Regions from separate parts of the Stenotrophomonas sp. 86156_Sma genome, predicted to be linked through region 1. Evidence: predicted binding sites of a transcription regulator. Region 1 holds the regulator's gene; the other holds the start of a gene.

Region 1 (8,480 bases):
CATGGCCCGGCGGGGGTCATCGCAGCCCGTCCACGTCCAGGATCAGCGCCATGCGACCATCGCCGATCAAGGTTGCACCGGCATAACCGCGCAGGCCGCGCAGCGCCTTCGGCAGCGGCTTGATGACCACTTCCTCACGCCCGCGTACCTGGTCCACGACCAGCCCGAAGCGCGCTTCGCCAGCCTGCAGCACCACGATGGTCAGCAGCGGCGAGGCGGCCGGCGTCACATCCAGCCACTGGCGCAGATCGACCAGCGGCAGCGTGTGCGAGCGGCGGTCGAGCACGGCACGGCCATCGAACCAGCCCAGCGAGGTGCGCGGCGCGTGCAGCACTTCCATCACGCGGGCCAGCGGCAGCGCATAGACGTCCTCGCCGGCCTGCACCAGCAGGGTCGGCAGGATCGCCAGGGTCAGCGGCACGCGGATCAGGAAGCGGCTGCCACGGCCCAGCTCCGACTGGATCTGGATCTGGCCGCTCAGTTCGCGGATGCGTGACTGCACCACGTCCATGCCGACGCCACGACCGGAGATGTCGGTGACCTGCTGCTTGGTCGAGAAGCCGGGCAGGAACACCAGGTGCAGGCACTCCTCGCTGCTCAGGCGCGCGGCGGCTTCCGGATCGATCAGGCCCTTCTCGCGCGCCTTGGCACGCAGCTTTTCCGGGTCGATGCCGGCGCCATCGTCCTGCACCTCGATGCTGACGTAGTCGCCTTCCTGCTGTGCGGACAGGCGCACATGGCCCATCCGTGGCTTGCCCTGTGCCTCGCGCAGGTCGGGCATTTCCACGCCATGGTCGATGGCGTTGCGGACCAGGTGCACCAGCGGGTCGGCCAGCGCTTCGACCAGGTTGCGGTCGAGCTCGGTCTCGGCGCCGATCAGTTCCAGGTCCACTTCCTTCTTCAGCGAGCGGGCGACGTCGCGGGCAACCTTGGGGAAGCGCGAGAACACCTTGCCCACCGGCTGCATGCGGGTGCGCATCACTGCCGACTGCAGGCGGGCGGTGGCGATATCCAGAGTGGACACGGCGCGGTCCAGCTCTTCATCGCGCAGGCGTGCACGCAGGGTCTTGAGCCGATTGCGTGACAGCACCAGTTCGCCGATCAGGTTGACGATCGCGTCCAGGCGCTTGGTGTCCACGCGCACGGTATGTTCGGCCTCGGCCAGCGGCTTGGCGGCCGGCTTCGCCGCCGGTGCCGGTGCGGCGACCGGGCGCGGCGCTGCGATCGGTGCCGGTGCCACCACGGCCGCAGGCTTGGTGCCCGGTGCCGCGCCACCGTGCAGCTGGTCGAGCAGGGCTTCGAACTCGTCTTCGCTGATCAGTCCGTCGTCGGCCTTCTTCGCTGGCGCGACCGCGGTCGGCGCGTTGCCACCATGCAGCTGGTCGAGCAGAGCCTCGAATTCGTCGTCGGTGATCAGGTCGCTGCCACCCGCGGTGGGTGCTGCGGCGGCGGCGGGTGCAACCACGGCACCGCCGTGCACGTCGAACTGTGCGATCAGGTCCGGCGGCGCATAGCCCGGCTCGGTGCCGGAGGAAACCGCGTCCAGCATCGACTGCAGGTAGTCCAGCGATTGCTGGGCCGCGTCGAAGTGGTGGGCCTGCAGCACGGCCTGGCCGGCACGTGCGGCGCCCAGCGCCTCTTCAGCGGCATGGCACAGCTCGACCATGGCGGTGACGCCGAGGAAGCCGGCGCCGCCCTTGAGCGTGTGGTAGCCGCGGAACACCGCGTTGAGCTGGTCGCTGTCCTGCGGTGCCTGCTCCAGCGACACCAGCTGTTCGCCGAGGCGATCCAGGATCTCCTGCGCCTCGATGATGAAATCGGCAGTGATGTCGTCGGATACCGCGCTCATGCTTACAGCCCCAGATCCGACAACAGGTCGTCGGCGTCGTTCTGCGAGACCGCGTGGCGGTCCAGTCCCTTCAGTGCCGGCCCGGCCAGTTCCGGGTCGGTGCGATGCTGTTCCGGCGGCAGGCCGAGCGCGCCGAAGCCTTCGTGCACGCGGCGGACGATGCCGACCACGCGACGGATGATCTGCCCGGTCAGGTCCTGGTAGCTCTGGGTCAGGGCGATCTCGGTCAGGTTGTGGCGGATGCGCTCGAGCTGCGCGTCCTGGCCCGGCTGCAGGCCTTCGGCGCGCAGCTGTTCGGTCAGGCTGCGGCATTCCTCGGCCAGGTCCAGGGTGCGGTGCGTCGCCTGTTCGGTCATCGCCACCACGTGGTCCAGTCGCGCGCAGGCGTCGTCCAGTTCGCCGGCTTCGCTCGGCACGGTCGGCAGTTCGCCCAGCGCCTGTCCCAGCTCGCGGGCCAGCCGCGAGAGGCCGCTCATCATCGGCTGCGTGCGCAGCGCGACCAGCCCGTCGATGCGCTGCCGCCAGGCGGCCTCGTCACCGGATTCGAGCGCGTCCAGGGCCTCCTGCAGGCGCAGGGCGAGGGCGTTCTTGTCGACCGTGGTATCCATCAGGCGCTGGCCGCCAGGCGTTCGAAGATCTTGCCGAGCTTCTCTTCCAGCGTCTGCGCGGTGAACGGCTTGATGATGTAGCCGTTCACGCCGCTCTGGGCAGCTTCGATGATCTGCTCGCGCTTGGCTTCTGCCGTGACCATCAGCACCGGCAGGGTCTTCAGCTTGGCATCGGCACGGATGGCCTTGAGCAGCTCGATGCCGGTCATCACCGGCATGTTCCAGTCGGTGACCACGAAATCGAACGGCTGGCTCTGCAGCAGCGACAGCGCGGCATGCCCGTCCTCGGCTTCGGCGGTATTGGTGAAGCCCAGATCGCCCAGCAGGTTCTTGACGATTCGACGCATGGTCGAGAAGTCGTCGACGATCAGGATGCGCATGTTCTTGTTCAAAGCAGAATTCCTTTGTTGTTCATTCCGGATGGCCGGGGGCAGCCGCCTCGGGGATGTTCATTCTTCGAGGCCTGCGTCGGCAGCCTCGAACAGCTTCAGCCGGCCACGCAGGCGCAGTACCGCCTGGCCGTGGATCTGGCAGACCCGCGACTCGCTCACGCCGAGCACCGCGCCGATCTCCTTCAGGTTCAGTTCCTGCTCGTAGTACAGCGAGAGCACCAGTTGTTCGCGCTCGGGCAGGTGGCCGATGGCCTTGCCCAGCTCGCGACCGAACTCGCCGCGCTCCAGTACCTGCTGCGGTGTCGGCCCGCCCTGGGCGACGGTGTCCAGCTCGCCCTGGTCCTCGATGCGCGATTCCAGGCTCAGCACCTGGCCACGTGCAGCGTCTTCCATCAGCCGCAGGTACTCGGGCAGCGGCATCTCCATCGCGGCGGCCACTTCAGTGGCGCTGGCGGCACGGCCACTGCTCTGTTCCAGGCGGCGGATGGTGGCGGCGGCATCACGTGCACGGCGGTGCACCGAACGCGGGACCCAGTCACCACGGCGGATCTCGTCGATCATCGAACCACGGATGCGGATCGAGGCGTAGGTCTCGAAAGAAGCACCCTGGTCGGCGTCATAGCTGCGCGAGGCTTCGATCAGTCCCATCATGCCGGCCTGGATCAGGTCGTCGACCTCGACGCTGGCCGGCAGGCGCGCGGCCAGGTGGTGGGCGATGCGCCGCACCAGGTCCGAATGCTGGGCGATGACTTCGTTCGCCGCCGAGCGCTGCACTTCCCTGTACTGGGCTGCGCCTTTCATGCCGTCACCCCACGCTGCTTGAGGATGCGTTCGAGGAAGAACTCGACGCCGCCACGCGGTTCGGTCGGCGCCTGCCAGCGCGCGGTACGGCGCGCGATCTCGGTGATCGCCAGCGCCGCCGGGCTGGACGGATAGGCCTTCACCACCGGCTGCTGGCGCTGCACCGACAGGCGCAGCCAGTCATCCTGCGGCACGCAGCCGAGGTAGTTCAGCGAGACATCGGCAAGGAACTTCTCGCAGACGCGGGTCAGCTTTTCGTACAGCACGCGGCCCTCGTTCGGGTCGCGCACCATGTTGGCCACCACCTGGATGCGGTCCACGCCGCGCTCGCGCGACAGCACCTTGATCAGTGCGTAGGCGTCGGTGATCGAGGCCGGCTCGTCACAGACCACCACCACGGTGTCCTGTGCGGCCTGGCAGAAGGTCAGCACGCCATCGGTGATGCCCGCGGCAGTGTCCACCACCATGATGTCCAGCTCGCGCTCCAGTTCGGAGAACACGTTGACCAGGCCAACGTGCTCGGCCGGGGCCAGCTCGGCCATGTGGCGGCGGCCGGATGCGGCCGGGACCACCAGCACGCCGTTCGGGCCTTCGACGATGACGTCATCCAGCGTGCAGCGGCCGGCGACCAAGTCGGCCAGCGTAAAGGTGGGGTTCAGCCCCAGGATCACGTCGATGTTGGCCAGGCCGAGGTCGGCGTCCAGCAGCAGCGTGCGCTTGCCCATGCCAGCCAGTGCCACGGCCAGGTTGGCCGACACATTCGTCTTGCCCACGCCGCCCTTGCCGCCAGTGACCGCAATGGTGCGCACAGGGCCGAGCGGCTCGCTGCGGGTGGCCGACAGCGGGAAGGTCTTGGTCAGCTTGGCGTACTCACGCGACGGCATGGTTCAACTCCGGGTTGCAGGGCATATCGGCCGCGCGGCGCAAATCTTCAAGGCGAAGTACAAGATTGGCTGCACTGGCCCGGTGCAGGTCCTCCGGGACGTCCTGGCCATCGGTCACCCAGGTGATCGGCAAGGCATGATCCACGGCCACCGACAGGGCGTTGCCGAAGCGGCCGGTCTCGTCCAGCTTGCTCAGTACCAGGCCCTGCAGGTTGGCCGCGCCGAAGCGGCGGACCACCTCGTCCATGTCGCCGAAGCTGGTGTTGGCCGGCAGCACCAGCAGGGTGCGGACCTGGCGGGCGGCACGCAGCCACTGCAGCTGGGCGGCCAGGGCGCGGTCGCGCGGGCCCAGGCCGGCGGTGTCGATCAGCACCAGCTTGTAGTCCTTCAGGCGTTCCAGCAGCTGGTCCAGGTCGGTGCCGCTGTTGGCCTCGTGCACGGCGATGCCGAGCTGGCGGCCGTAGCCGTACAGCTGCTCGCGGGCACCGATGCGGGTGGTGTCGGTGGTGACCAGGGCCACGTCACGCGGCGCGTGCTTCTCGGCGAAGCGCGAGGCCAGCTTGGCGATGGTGGTGGTCTTGCCAGCGCCGGTCGGGCCGACCAGGGCGATCACGCCGCCTTCTTCCAGCGGGTCGACCGGGGCGATCGGCAGCTTGCGCGAGATCAGCCCCAGCATCAGGCCACGGCCACGGTGGGCTTCGGTCTCCAGCGGGATCTGCATGGCCACGTCGCGGGCCAGGCCGGCATCGAAGCCATACTCGTCCATCAGGTCCAGCGCGGTGGCGCGCACCGGGCAGCCGCGCAGGCGCTCGTCGGTGAAGCGGTTCATCTCGCGCTCGATCACATGGCGCATGCCGGCCACTTCCTGGCGCAGCTGGCGGATCTCGGCGTCGTCCTGGGCCACCAGGGTCAGTGCCGGGGCTGGGGCCAGCACGGGGGCAGCGCCGGTTTCGTCGCTGGCTTCGACCGGTGCCGGTTCGCTGGCGACGATCCCGGGCTGCGCTTCGGTCACGGCAGCGGTCGGCAGCGGCGGCGGCTGCACGGCCGACGCCGCGCTTTCGTGATGCGTCTCGTGCGGCGGGTCGATCTGGAAGCGGGCGCGGTTGGCCGGTGCGGCGGTGCTGGGCGCCGGTGCGACGATGGCTTCGGCGAACGGAGCGAAGATCTGATCCGGCAGCGCCGGTTCGTTGACGGCGGCGCGTGCCAGGGTGGCGGCGAAGCCGGTGCTGCCGCGGGTCGGCACGATCTCGTCGGCGCTGTCCAGGGTGCGGCCGGTGGCGCCGACCGCAGCGCGGGCGAGGGCAGCCACGGCCGAGGTGGTTGCGGCGACCGGTTCCGGTGCCGGGGTATTGCTGCGGCGGCGGGTGACCGCGGCGATCACCGCGTCGGCGGCGGTGCGCGGCTTCGGCGCCGGCGGCGGAGCGATGTCACGACGCGAGGCTTCCAGTGCACGCTGCACGGCGCTCTCGTCGTAGTTGGCGGCGGCGACGATCTCGATGCCTTCCTCGATCCGGCGGTTGGACAGGATCACGGCGTCAGGACCATGTTCCTTGCGCACCAGGTTCATGGCCGAGCGCATGTCGGCGGCGACGAATCGTTTGATTTTCATGCTGTGGTCACGGGACGAAGACGGCGGGGTGGCGGTCGGAGAACTCGGGTGGTCGGTGGTCTGCACGGTGCGGGTTCCCCTTGGTATCTGTCTGTTGCGTTGGTTCGAAAGTGGTGTCTGTTTTCTGGCGCATCGGAGGGCGGCGTCAGCTGATCGTTCCGACCAGCTTCAGGCGCTTGTCCTCCGGCACCTCGCTGTAGGCCAGGACCGACAGCGACGGAACGCTGTGGCGGACCAGGCGGGCCAGCGCGGCACGCACCGGGCCAGGTACCAGCACGACCGCGGGCTCGTTGCGGGCTTCCTGCTTGCTGACACATTCGGCCAGGCTCTGGTGCAGTCGCTCAGCGAGTCCGGGTTCCAGCGCGGCGCCGTTGCCCTGCGTGGACTCCTGCAAGACACGTTCCAATTGTGGGTTGAGCGTGAACACCGGCAGCTCCGCCGACATTCCGGCGATCTCCTGCACGATGAAACGACCCAGTGCGGTGCGCACGGCGGCAGTCAGCACGGCCGGGTCCTGGCTGTTGGGCGCGTGTTCGACCAGTGATTCAGCGATCTTGCGCAACTGGCGGATCGGAATGCGCTCGATCAGCAGGTTCTGCAGCACGCGTACCACCGCCGACAACGGCAGTGCCTTCGGCGTCAGATCTTCGACGAGCTTGGGTGCGCTCTTGGCCAGGTTGGCCAGCAGGTGCTGCACTTCTTCGTGGCCGAGCAGTTCCGGCGCGTGTTCGCGGATGAGGTGCGAGAGGTGGGTGGCCACCACGGTGGCTGGATCGACCACGGTATAGCCCAGCGTTTCAGCCTGGGCACGCTGGTGCGGTTGGATCCAGGTGGCATCCAGGCCGAATGCGGGGTCCTTGCCGGCGATGCCTTCCAGCGCGCCGAGCGCGCTGCCCGGGTCCAGGGCCAGTTCGCGGTCGGGGTGGATCTCGGCGGTGGCCACCGGTACGCCGTGCACCAGCACGCGGTAGCCGTTGGCCGGCAGTTCCAGGTTGTCGCGGATGTGCACCGACGGGATCAGGAAGCCGACGTCCTGGGTCAGCTTGCGCCGCACGCCCTTGATGCGTGCCATCAGTTCGCCGCCCTGGCTGCTGTCCACCAGCGGAATCAGCCGGTAGCCGACCTCCAGGCCCAGCGGATCGACCGGGCGCAGTTCGTCCCAGCTCAGTTCGGCAGTCGGAGCCGGCGCGGCCGGGCGGCCGAGTGCGTTGAGCGCGGCAGCGTCATTGCCTGCGGCTGCCGGATCGGTGGCCGCGGCCTTGCCCTTGCGGTAGACCTTCCAGGCGATGAAGCCGAGGATCGCGGACAGTGTCAGGAAAGCGACGTTGGGCATGCCCGGCACCAGGCCGACCACGCCGATGATGCCGGCGGTGATCGCCAGCGCACGGTACTGCCCGAACACCTGGCCGGTCATGGCCTGGGCCATGTCCTGCGAACGCGAGGCGCGGGTGACCAGCATGGCCACGGCGCTGGAGACCAGCAGCGCCGGCAGCTGCGCCACCAGGCCATCACCAATCGACAGCAGGGTGTAGGTGGCAGCGGCATCGCCGAACGGCATGCCATGCTGCAGCACGCCTACGGCCAGGCCGCCGAGCATGTTGATGAACAGGATCAGGATGCCGGCAATGGCATCACCACGGATGAACTTGCTGGCACCGTCCATCGCGCCGTAGAAATCGGCTTCCTCGCGGACTTCCTCGCGGCGCAGCTTGGCTTCTTCACGCGTCAGCAAACCGGCGTTGAGGTCGGCGTCGATCGCCATCTGCTTGCCGGGCATCGCGTCGAGGATGAAGCGCGCGGTCACTTCCGAGACGCGGCCGGCGCCCTTGGTGATGACCACGAAGTTGATGATGGTCAGGATCGCGAACACCACGATGCCGACCGCGTAGTTGCCGCCGATCACGAACTCGCCGAAGGCGGCAATGACCTTGCCCGCGGCGTCATGGCCGTTCTGGCCGTTCAGCAGGATCACGCGGGTGGAGGCCACGTTCAGCGCCAGCCGCAGCATGGTGGTGATCAGCAGCACGATCGGGAAGATCGTGAAGTCCAGTGGGCGCTTCACGTAGACCACCGCCAGCAGCACCATCAGCGAGATGGCGATGTTGAAGGTGAACAGGGCGTCGAGCACCGGTGCGGCCAGCGGCACCACGACCATGGCCAGCAGGGCCAGCACGATCAGCGGTGCGCCAAGGCCCTGGCGGATCATTTCCAGCGCGCGGCGGGTGTTGAAACCGGTGGAGGGCTGGGCGCTCACAGGCGGCCTCCCTTGCCGAATTCATCCACCTGGATGTGCGGGGCGTCCGGCATCGGGCCAGTGCGCCAGGCGCGCAGCTGGTA
Region 2 (8,480 bases), 900 kb from region 1:
GAAATGCCGCCGTGCAGGAACAGGGTGTCGCCGATCTTCAGCAGCACCGGGCGGGTGCGCAGCCACTGCCCGATCACCGAATCGGCACCGTACAGCTGCGGGTAGCTGCGGCCGAGCAGCTGCGCGCTGCGCAGGTACTTCGGGTTGACGTAGCGCAGGTCGTCGTACAGCACCATGGTTTCGTGGTTGCCGAGCACGAAGTGCACCGCGCCGCCGGCGGCGGCCGCCTGCTGCTGCAGGCCATACAGCAGCCAGAAGGCCTCGGTCACCTGCGGGCCGCGGTCGAACACATCGCCGGCGATGACCAGCGTGTCCTTGCCCAGCGCCCAGCGATCCTGGGCATCGATGACCTGGTGGGCGCGCAGCAGGCGCACCAGCAGCCCGTACTGGCCATGGATGTCGGACAGCGCAACGATGCGCGGCACGGCCGGCAGCACGGAAACCGAAGGCGCATTCGGGGCAGCCACGTGCACCGTGTGCTCGTAGCCGCAGCGCGGGGCGATGTCGGTACCTGCGGCCTGCGTGGCAAGCGTGTGCGACTCGACCTTGTCGTCGCAGATCCATTTGGCCTGCAGCTGGTCGCCCTGGCGGAACACATAGGGGCCATCGGCCTGCACGTGGTCGGCGGGCGCGGCAACCTCGCGGGCCTGCGTGGTTGCTGTGGCGCAGGCCAGCAGCGGCAACAGCAAGGCGGTCAGCAGGGAAGGGCGATCGCGCGACATCGGCGGCATCCAGTGGCGGAAAGGTCTGATGCTAACCGGCGCGGATGTTCGTCGGTGTGCGCGAATGGGCGGATCAGGTGTCGCGCCCGTCGTCCCTGAGCTTGCGCACGCGGGTGGCGCTGGGCTGAAGTGGCTGGCCGTCGCGCCCGCGCGGCTGCATGTAGGGCAGCGGCCGCCGCGTCGCCGATTCGATCAGCTGTGAATGGGCTTCACCGGCCTCGAAGCGATGGCGTTCACCCCATTGGCGCAGCGCGACCAGCAGCGGGAACAGTTCCTGGCCAGCGGCGGTGAGCACGTATTCCTGGTAGGCCGATCCATCGGAGGCCGGCTGCAGCTGCAGGATGCCGGCCTCTACCAGCCGGCGCAGGCGGTCGCTGAGGATGTTGCGGGCCGCGCCGAGGCTGCGCTGGAAATCACCGAAACGGGTGACGCCATCGAAGGCATCACGGATGACCAGCATCGCCCAACGGTCACCGAGCAGATCGGCGCTGCGGGCGACGGGGCAGGGGCTGTCGGCGTGCATGGTGGACCTCTCTGATGTGGTTGCAGTTTAAAACCAATGGCAGTAGCCTGCATCAAGTTTCAAATTGCAACCACGTCATGAGTGCCACATCGCTTCCCCGCCCGCTGCTGGTCCTGCTTGCGGTTGCCGCCGGCGCCAGCGTCGCCAACGTCTATTACGCGCAGCCGCTGCTGGATCAGCTTGCACGCGCCTTTGCGCTGGACCGGGCCGTGGCTGGCGCGGTGCTGGCTGCTACCCAGGCCGGTAGCGTGCTGGCGTTGCTTGGCCTGCTGCCGCTGGCGGACCGTGGTGACCGGCGACGCCTGCTGCGGCTGCAGTTGATCGCATTGGTGCTGGCGCTGCTGTGGCTGGCAGCGTCACGCACGGCGGGCTGGCTGTTGTCGGGCATGCTGCTGGCCGGCTTGCTGGGCACGGCGCTGACCCAGGGCCTGATCGCCTATACCGCCATGCTGGCACCGCCCGAGCAGCGCGGTCGCGTGGTCGGTGTGGTGCAGGGCGGCGTGTTCATCGGCCTGCTGCTGGCGCGCGTGGTGTCCGGTACGGTGGCGGCGGCCTTTGGCTGGCAGATGGTCTACCTGTTGTCAGCGGTGGTGATGGCGGGGTTGGCGGCGCTGCTGTGGCGGCGCCTGCCCCCAGTACCGGTGCCGTCGGTTCCCCCACGCTGGCGCGAGCTGCTGGGCTCGATGCTGGGCATGCTGCGCCGCGATCGAACGCTGCGCGAGCGTGGGCCGCTGGCACTGCTGCTGTTTGCCGGCCTCAATGTGTTCTGGGCGGCGGCACCCTTGCCGCTCTCGGCGCCACCGCTGCATTGGTCGACCGCCGCCATCGGTGCACTGGGCCTGGCCGGGGTGATCGGTGCGCTGCTGGCGGCGCGGGTAGGGCACTGGATGGACCGTGGTTTCGCGCATCCGGTCAGCGTCGGTGCGCTGTTGTTGATGCTGGTTGCGTGGTGGCCCTTGCTGGGCCTGCCGCAGTCGCTGTCGTTGCTGCTGTTGGGCGTGATTGTGCTCGACCTGGGTGGGCAGGCACTGCACGTATCTAACCAGGCATTGCTGCTGCGCGCGCCGGCTGAACAGCATGGACGCCTGGTGGCTTTGTACATGCTGTTCTATGCGGTGGGCAGTGGTGCCGGTGCAGCGGCCGGGCCCTGGATGCAGGCGCGCCATGGCTGGCCGGCGGTATGCCTGTTGGGGGCGGGCATCGCGTTGCTGGCACTGCTCTGGTGGGCAGCGTGGCGGGTGGTGGCGGTGAAAGCAGCGGCCGGCGGCCGTATCGGTAGTGCCGGCTGTCAGTAGAGTCGACTGTCAGTCGACTGCTCTTCGCCCTGCGTGCGAAAAACCCCGCGGTGCGCGCGATAGTCGACCCGCGGTCGACTCTACCTGTCCTGCCGTCATCGCTGCAGTGCGCGCCGTCCCGGGGCTTCCTGCAGGTCCGCACTGGCCACCACCACGCGGTTGCGGCCGCTGCGCTTGGCCTCGTACATTGCCGCGTCGGCACGGGCCATCAGCCGCTCGTAGTCCGGATGGCCGTCGTGGCCGGCCACGCCGATGCTGGCGGTCAGTGCCAGCACCTGGCCGTTGGCCAGTGCCACCGGCGACTGTGCGATCTGCCGCCGCAGGCTCTCGGCGATCACGGTCGCCTGCGATTCGCTGGCAGCCACCAGTACCACCACGAATTCTTCGCCGCCATAGCGGAACAGGTAGTCGCTGCCGCGCGTGAGCTGGCCGAGCAGGCCGGCGACGTGCTGCAACGCGCGGTCGCCGGCATCGTGGCCGTGGCCGTCGTTGATTGCCTTGAAGTGATCCAGGTCGAGCAGCAGCAGCGAGAATGGTGTGCGGTTGCGTGTGGCCAGCTCGATTTCCCGGCGCAGCACGGTGGGCAGGAAGCGACGGTTGAGCAGGTTGGTCAGCGCGTCGCTGCCGGCATCCAGTTCGCCGATGCGCTCGAACAGCAGTGTCATCAGGGTGCGGATGGCGGCCAGGTCCTCGCGGATGGCCGGCAGCACCGCCAGTCGCTGCGCCGGAGCATCGCCGCTCGCGCGCTGCAGGTGGCCATCAATGCGGGCCATCAACTGGCCCACCTGCTGCGTTTCGCTGCTTTCGCCGAAGCTGGGGATGCCCTTGTGGGTGAACCACAGGCCGAACTCCGAGGTGGCCAGGCTGGCGTTGTCGCTGGCCTGCACGTGGCCGGCCAACGCGTAGAGCAGGGCGTTTTCCCAGTCCAGCAGCAGTGCGCGCTGGCGCTCGCGTTCGGTACCGACGTTCTGTACCAGCGAGAACAGCCGGTAGGCGGCGTCGGCACGGGTGGAGCGCTCGCGCGCGTGGGTGTAGGCCAGGGTCATGCCTTCCATGGCGATATCCATGATCGCGCTGAGGCAGTCGATGGCGGCGAATGCGGTGTCGCTGTCAGGCGCATCGTCGCGCAGGCGCACGAACAGTTCGTGCTTGAGCACGCGCGCACCGCGGGTAACCAGGTCGACCGGAATGCCGACGCGGGCGTGCACGTCGCCGATGATCCGCTGCGAGGCCACGGTGTTGGCGATGCCGCTGGCATCAGTGGTCAGCAGCTGCGCCAGCCAGCGCTGCATGGCCGGCTGCAGGCGCTGCTTGACCTGGTCGTGGGACAGGAAACGGCGCGCACGGGTGTCCTGCAGCAGTACTTCGTAAAAGCGCTGGGCCAGCGCGGGTGGGGCATCGGTAGCAGCGGCCCTGAGCAGCGCGGTGGCGGCAGGGCCGGCCTGCAGCAGGCACTGCTGCCAAGCCTCGGCCAGCGGCTGGCTGGCATCGTCCAATTGGGGTGGTTCCACGTCGATCTCTGACTGCGTACGGCAAACCACGGGTATCGGCCGCGGCGGCATACGGTTGATGGCGGGTTAGCCGGCCAGTTTACGCGCGGTGCAGGGTTGTACGGTGCGCAAACCACATCGGCGCCGCTGCGGCAATGAGTGAACGCATTTGAGAATCAATCGCATTGATGGGAGAATGCGCGCACGGAACGGGCTGCAGGTGCCTGCTGCAGGACTGCTCCGCCTCCCCCTCGTCGTTGCCTCAAGCCCTTTGCCAGAGGCCCCGTAGCCCTGCCAGAAGGTCCTGATCATGTCCCCTGCCGTTGTCCTTTCGCCGCGCCCGCTGGCGCTTGCCGTTGCCGCCCTGCTGGCCGGCAGCGCTCTGACCGCCCACGCCGAAACCGACGCCACCGATATCGACACGGTGCACGTCACCGCCTCGCAGATCGCGCGCCAGGCCCTGGGTACCTCGACCATCACCGCAGAGGACATCGCCAGGCGCCCGCCGGCCAACGACATCGCCGAGCTGCTGCGGACCATGCCCGGCGTCAACCTGACCGGCAACAGTGCGTCGGGCCAGTACGGCAACAACCGCCAGATCGATCTGCGTGGCATGGGCCCGGAAAACACCCTGATCCTGGTCGACGGCAAGCGCATCGGTGCGCGTGATGCCGTGCGCATGGGCCGCAGCGGTGAGCGCAATACCCGCGGCGATACCAACTGGGTGCCGGCGGAAATGATCGAGCGCATCGAAGTGCTGCGCGGCCCTGCAGCGGCACGTTATGGCTCGGGTGCTTCCGGTGGCGTGGTCAACATCATCACCAAGCGCCCGACCGGCGACCTGACCGGCGCGGTCGACCTGTATGGCCTGGTGCCCGAGCACAGCGCCGAAGGCGGCAGCGAGCGCGTCGGCCTGCAGCTGAGCGGGCCGATGACCGACACCCTGTCGTTCCGCCTGTACGGCAATCTCAACAAGACCGACGCCGATTCGCTGGAACTCAACCGTGACTTCGCGGCGAATCCGAACGCGGTGCCGCCGGCCGGTCGCGAGGGCGTCAAGAACCGCGATGTCAACGCGCTGCTGCGCTGGGACGTGACCGCCAACCAGGTGGTCGAATTCGAAGCCGGCACCAGTCGCCAGGGCAACATCTATGCTGGCGATCGCGCGGTCAGCACCACCGGTACCTCGACACCGATCGATCTGGGGGCGTTGGCCGAGCAGCAGGCCGAGACCAACCGCATGTACCGCAACACCGGCGCGATCACCCATCGCGGCCGCTGGGGTGATGTGACCTCGCGGGTAACGGCTGCAGTGGAGGCGGTGAACAACTCACGCATCAACGAAGGCCTGGCCGGTGGCCCGGAGGGCAGCTTCAACGGCACCGACTGGTCGACCTCGCGCCTGCGCAACTACCAGCTGGACGGCGAAGTCAGTTTCCCGACCACGCTGGGTGGTGCCGAGAACATCTGGACGCTGGGCTTTGAATACCTGGACAGCCGCCTGACCGACCCGTACTCGATGAGCCAGTCCAGCAGCAGCGGCGGCGGCATCCCGGGGCTGTCGGCCGATCGCGCACGCGGCAAGTCCGACGCGCAGACCACCGCCGTGTTCGTGGAAGACAACATCTACCTGGGCGAGCGCTGGATCGTCACACCGGGCCTGCGCTTCGACCACCACAGCCAGTTCGGCAACAACACCAGCCCCAGCCTCAACGCGCAGTTCCGCATCAACAGCGACTGGGTGGTGAAGGGCGGTATCGCCCGTGCATTCAAGGCGCCGAACCTGTACCAGTCGAATCCGGACTATCTGTATTACACCCGGGGCAATGGCTGCCCGAATGCACTGCCGAGCCTGGGCGCCGGCTGCTACATGCGCGGCAACTCGGACCTGAAGGCGGAAACCAGCCTGAACAAGGAACTGGGTATCGAGTGGGCACCGCAGAGCGGCTGGCAAGCGTCGTTGACCTACTTCCACAACGACTACAAGGACAAGATCCAGGCCGGGTACAACCAGATCGGGCTGACCGCCGACACCAAGGGCCGCATCTTCCGCTGGGAGAACGCACCCAAGGCGATCGTGCAGGGTCTGGAAGGCAACCTGGTGGTCCCGCTGCTGGGCGAGCAGGGCAACCGCCTGAAGTGGAGCAACAACTTCACCTACATGGTGGAGAACGAGAACAAGAGCACCGGCCAGCCGCTGTCGGTAATTCCGAAGTACACCGTCAACACGATGCTGGACTGGCAGGCCACCGACAAGCTGTCGCTGCTGCTGACCGGCACCTTCTACGGCAAGCAGAAGCCGGCCACCACCAACATCAACAATGATCCGCGCTGCACCGGCACCTGCGATCCGTCGATCGCGCTGCAGGACCGTGGTGCGTACAACATCTGGGGCGTGAGCGCGCGCTACAAGGTGACCGAGACGGTCAGCTTCGGTTTCGGCGTCAACAACCTGGCCGACAAGCGCCTGTTCCGCGAGGCCAACAGCAGCGATGCCGGCGCGGCGACCTACAACGAGCCGGGCCGCGCGTACTGGGCCAGCCTGCGCTTCGGGTTCTGACCGCAGGCGGACGTCGGTCCGCTGCGTCCGCCAGGCGTGGCCTGGCGTTGCCGGCCGCGCTCCGGTAGCGCCGGGCCATGCCCGGTGAGGGACCGCGTGGCCTGCAATGTTATAAACACCGTGATAGTTTCCCAACGCCCTCCGGCGTAGCCTGCCTCCCATCGCAAAGGAGCTGTTGCCATGGGCCACGACCACGATCACCTGCCATCCGAGATCCGCCACGAGAAACCCTTGTGGTGGGCGCTCGGCCTGACCTCCACCTTCCTCGTCGTCGAGGTGGTAGGCGCGTTCTGGACCAACAGCCTGGCGCTGCTGTCCGACGCGGCGCACATGGCTACCGACGCTTTAGCGCTGATGATCGCGCTGGTCGCGGTGCGGCTGAGCCGGCGCCCGCCGGACGCGCGCCGCACCTACGGCTATGCACGCCTGGAAGCGCTGGGCGCGATGATCAATGGCGCGATGCTGTTCGTGGTCGCCGGCTATATCCTGTGGGAGGCCATTGGACGTTTCCGCGAGCCGCAGGAGATTGCCTCGTCGGGCATGCTGGTGATTGCCGCGGCGGGCCTGGTCATCAACCTGATCTCGATGCGCCTGCTGCAGGCCGGCAGCGGCGAGAGCCTCAACGTGAAGGGGGCCTACTTGGAAGTGTGGGCAGACATGCTCGGCTCGGTGGCCGTGATTGCTGGCGCGCTGTTGATCAAGTGGACCGGCTGGAAGCCGATCGACCCGATCCTGGCGGTGCTGATCGGCCTGTGGGTACTGCCGCGCACCTATGTGCTGATGCGCGAGGCGATCAACGTGCTGCTGGAAGGCGTGCCCAAGGGCATGGACGTGGCCAAGGTGCGCGACAGCCTGTCCGGCCACGCTGCGGTACTGGACGTGCATGACCTGCATGTGTGGGCGCTGGCCTCCAGCACCCCGGCGCTGACCGCACACATCGTGATGCGCGACGGCACCGATGCCGATGCGCTGCGTCGTGATCTGGGCGGGCGCCTGCACGATGACTTCGGCATCGAGCACGTGACACTGCAGATCGAAGCGGACCACTGCGGCGAAGCCTGTGGTGAGCCGGCGCCGGCCAAGGGCGGCGAGCACGAGGGCCATGAAGGCCATGACCACGGCGAGGACGCGCAGGGCCATCGCGGCCACGTGCATCGCTGATCGAGGATGCAGGGGCGTCGATCGGGTCAAGCCGCCTGGATGAAGCCGGCTTGGTAGAGTCGACTGTTAGTCGACTATCGCGCGCAGCGCGGGCTTTTTCGCGACCTTGCCGAAGAGCAGTCGACTAACAGTCGACTCTACCCCGTCGCGAGGCCAGCCGATCCGCCAGCCGGGTCGGTTCCGGCAGCCGGTACCCGCGCAGGTTGCGCTGTACCCAGTCCAGCGCGGTATCCGCACTGACCCGATGGCCGCCGGCCACGAACAGTGGCTTGCAGCGCAGCTTGCTGCGCAGCACCCAGCCCAACTGTTCATCGCCATCCAGCAGCGGCGTATGCGCACCGGCCTCGGCGCCCGGTTCGACGAACCTGCCCACCAGCTTCGACTTGGCCACGCCGATGCTCGGCAGGTCGGTGACCACGCCCAGATGCGCGGCCACGCCCAATCGTCGCGGGTGGCTGATGCCATGGCCATCGACGAACACCAGGTCCGGCGTATGCGGCAGCAGCGCCAGCGCGGCCAGCAGTGCCGGCAGCTCGCGGAAGCTGAGCAGTCCGGGGATGTAGGGCATCACCGTGGGAATCCGCGCGACTTCCTGCGCTATCGGCTGCAGCGTCTTCGCATCCAGCAGTACCGCAGCGGCGCGGGTGATGGCGCCGCCGTCTTCAAAGCCGACATCCAGCCCGGCCAGCCAGCGCACGTTGCGTGGCAGGCGGTCCTGGCGCTCCACGC

Evidence for each region. The regulator FliA, encoded in region 1, starts transcription of late flagellar genes. The targets are predictions, from matches to a motif close to TAAAGTTTNNCNNNCNNNGGCCGATAA.
Region 2: the regulator FliA is predicted to act here: its motif matches at 4,084-4,110, upstream of ACZK33_RS06990 (GGDEF domain-containing protein).

The regions. Positions count from the first base shown of each region.
Region 1 is NZ_CM151157.1:2,390,391-2,398,870, forward strand. Features, by position in the region: gene ACZK33_RS11185 (chemotaxis protein CheA) at 17-1,849, opposite strand; gene ACZK33_RS11190 (protein phosphatase CheZ) at 1,852-2,457, opposite strand; gene cheY (chemotaxis response regulator CheY) at 2,457-2,849, opposite strand; gene ACZK33_RS11200 (RNA polymerase sigma factor FliA) at 2,907-3,650, opposite strand; gene ACZK33_RS11205 (MinD/ParA family ATP-binding protein) at 3,647-4,534, opposite strand; gene flhF (flagellar biosynthesis GTPase FlhF) at 4,521-6,143, opposite strand; gene flhA (flagellar biosynthesis protein FlhA) at 6,289-8,349, opposite strand; gene flhB (flagellar biosynthesis protein FlhB) at 8,394-8,480, opposite strand, start outside.
Region 2 is NZ_CM151157.1:1,491,906-1,500,385, forward strand. Features, by position in the region: gene ACZK33_RS06975 (metallophosphoesterase) at 1-722, opposite strand, end outside; gene ACZK33_RS06980 (winged helix-turn-helix transcriptional regulator) at 796-1,245, opposite strand; gene ACZK33_RS06985 (MFS transporter) at 1,323-2,540, shown strand; gene ACZK33_RS06990 (GGDEF domain-containing protein) at 2,636-4,051, opposite strand; gene ACZK33_RS06995 (TonB-dependent siderophore receptor) at 4,341-6,590, shown strand; gene ACZK33_RS07000 (cation diffusion facilitator family transporter) at 6,771-7,751, shown strand; gene nfi (deoxyribonuclease V) at 7,876-8,480, opposite strand, start outside.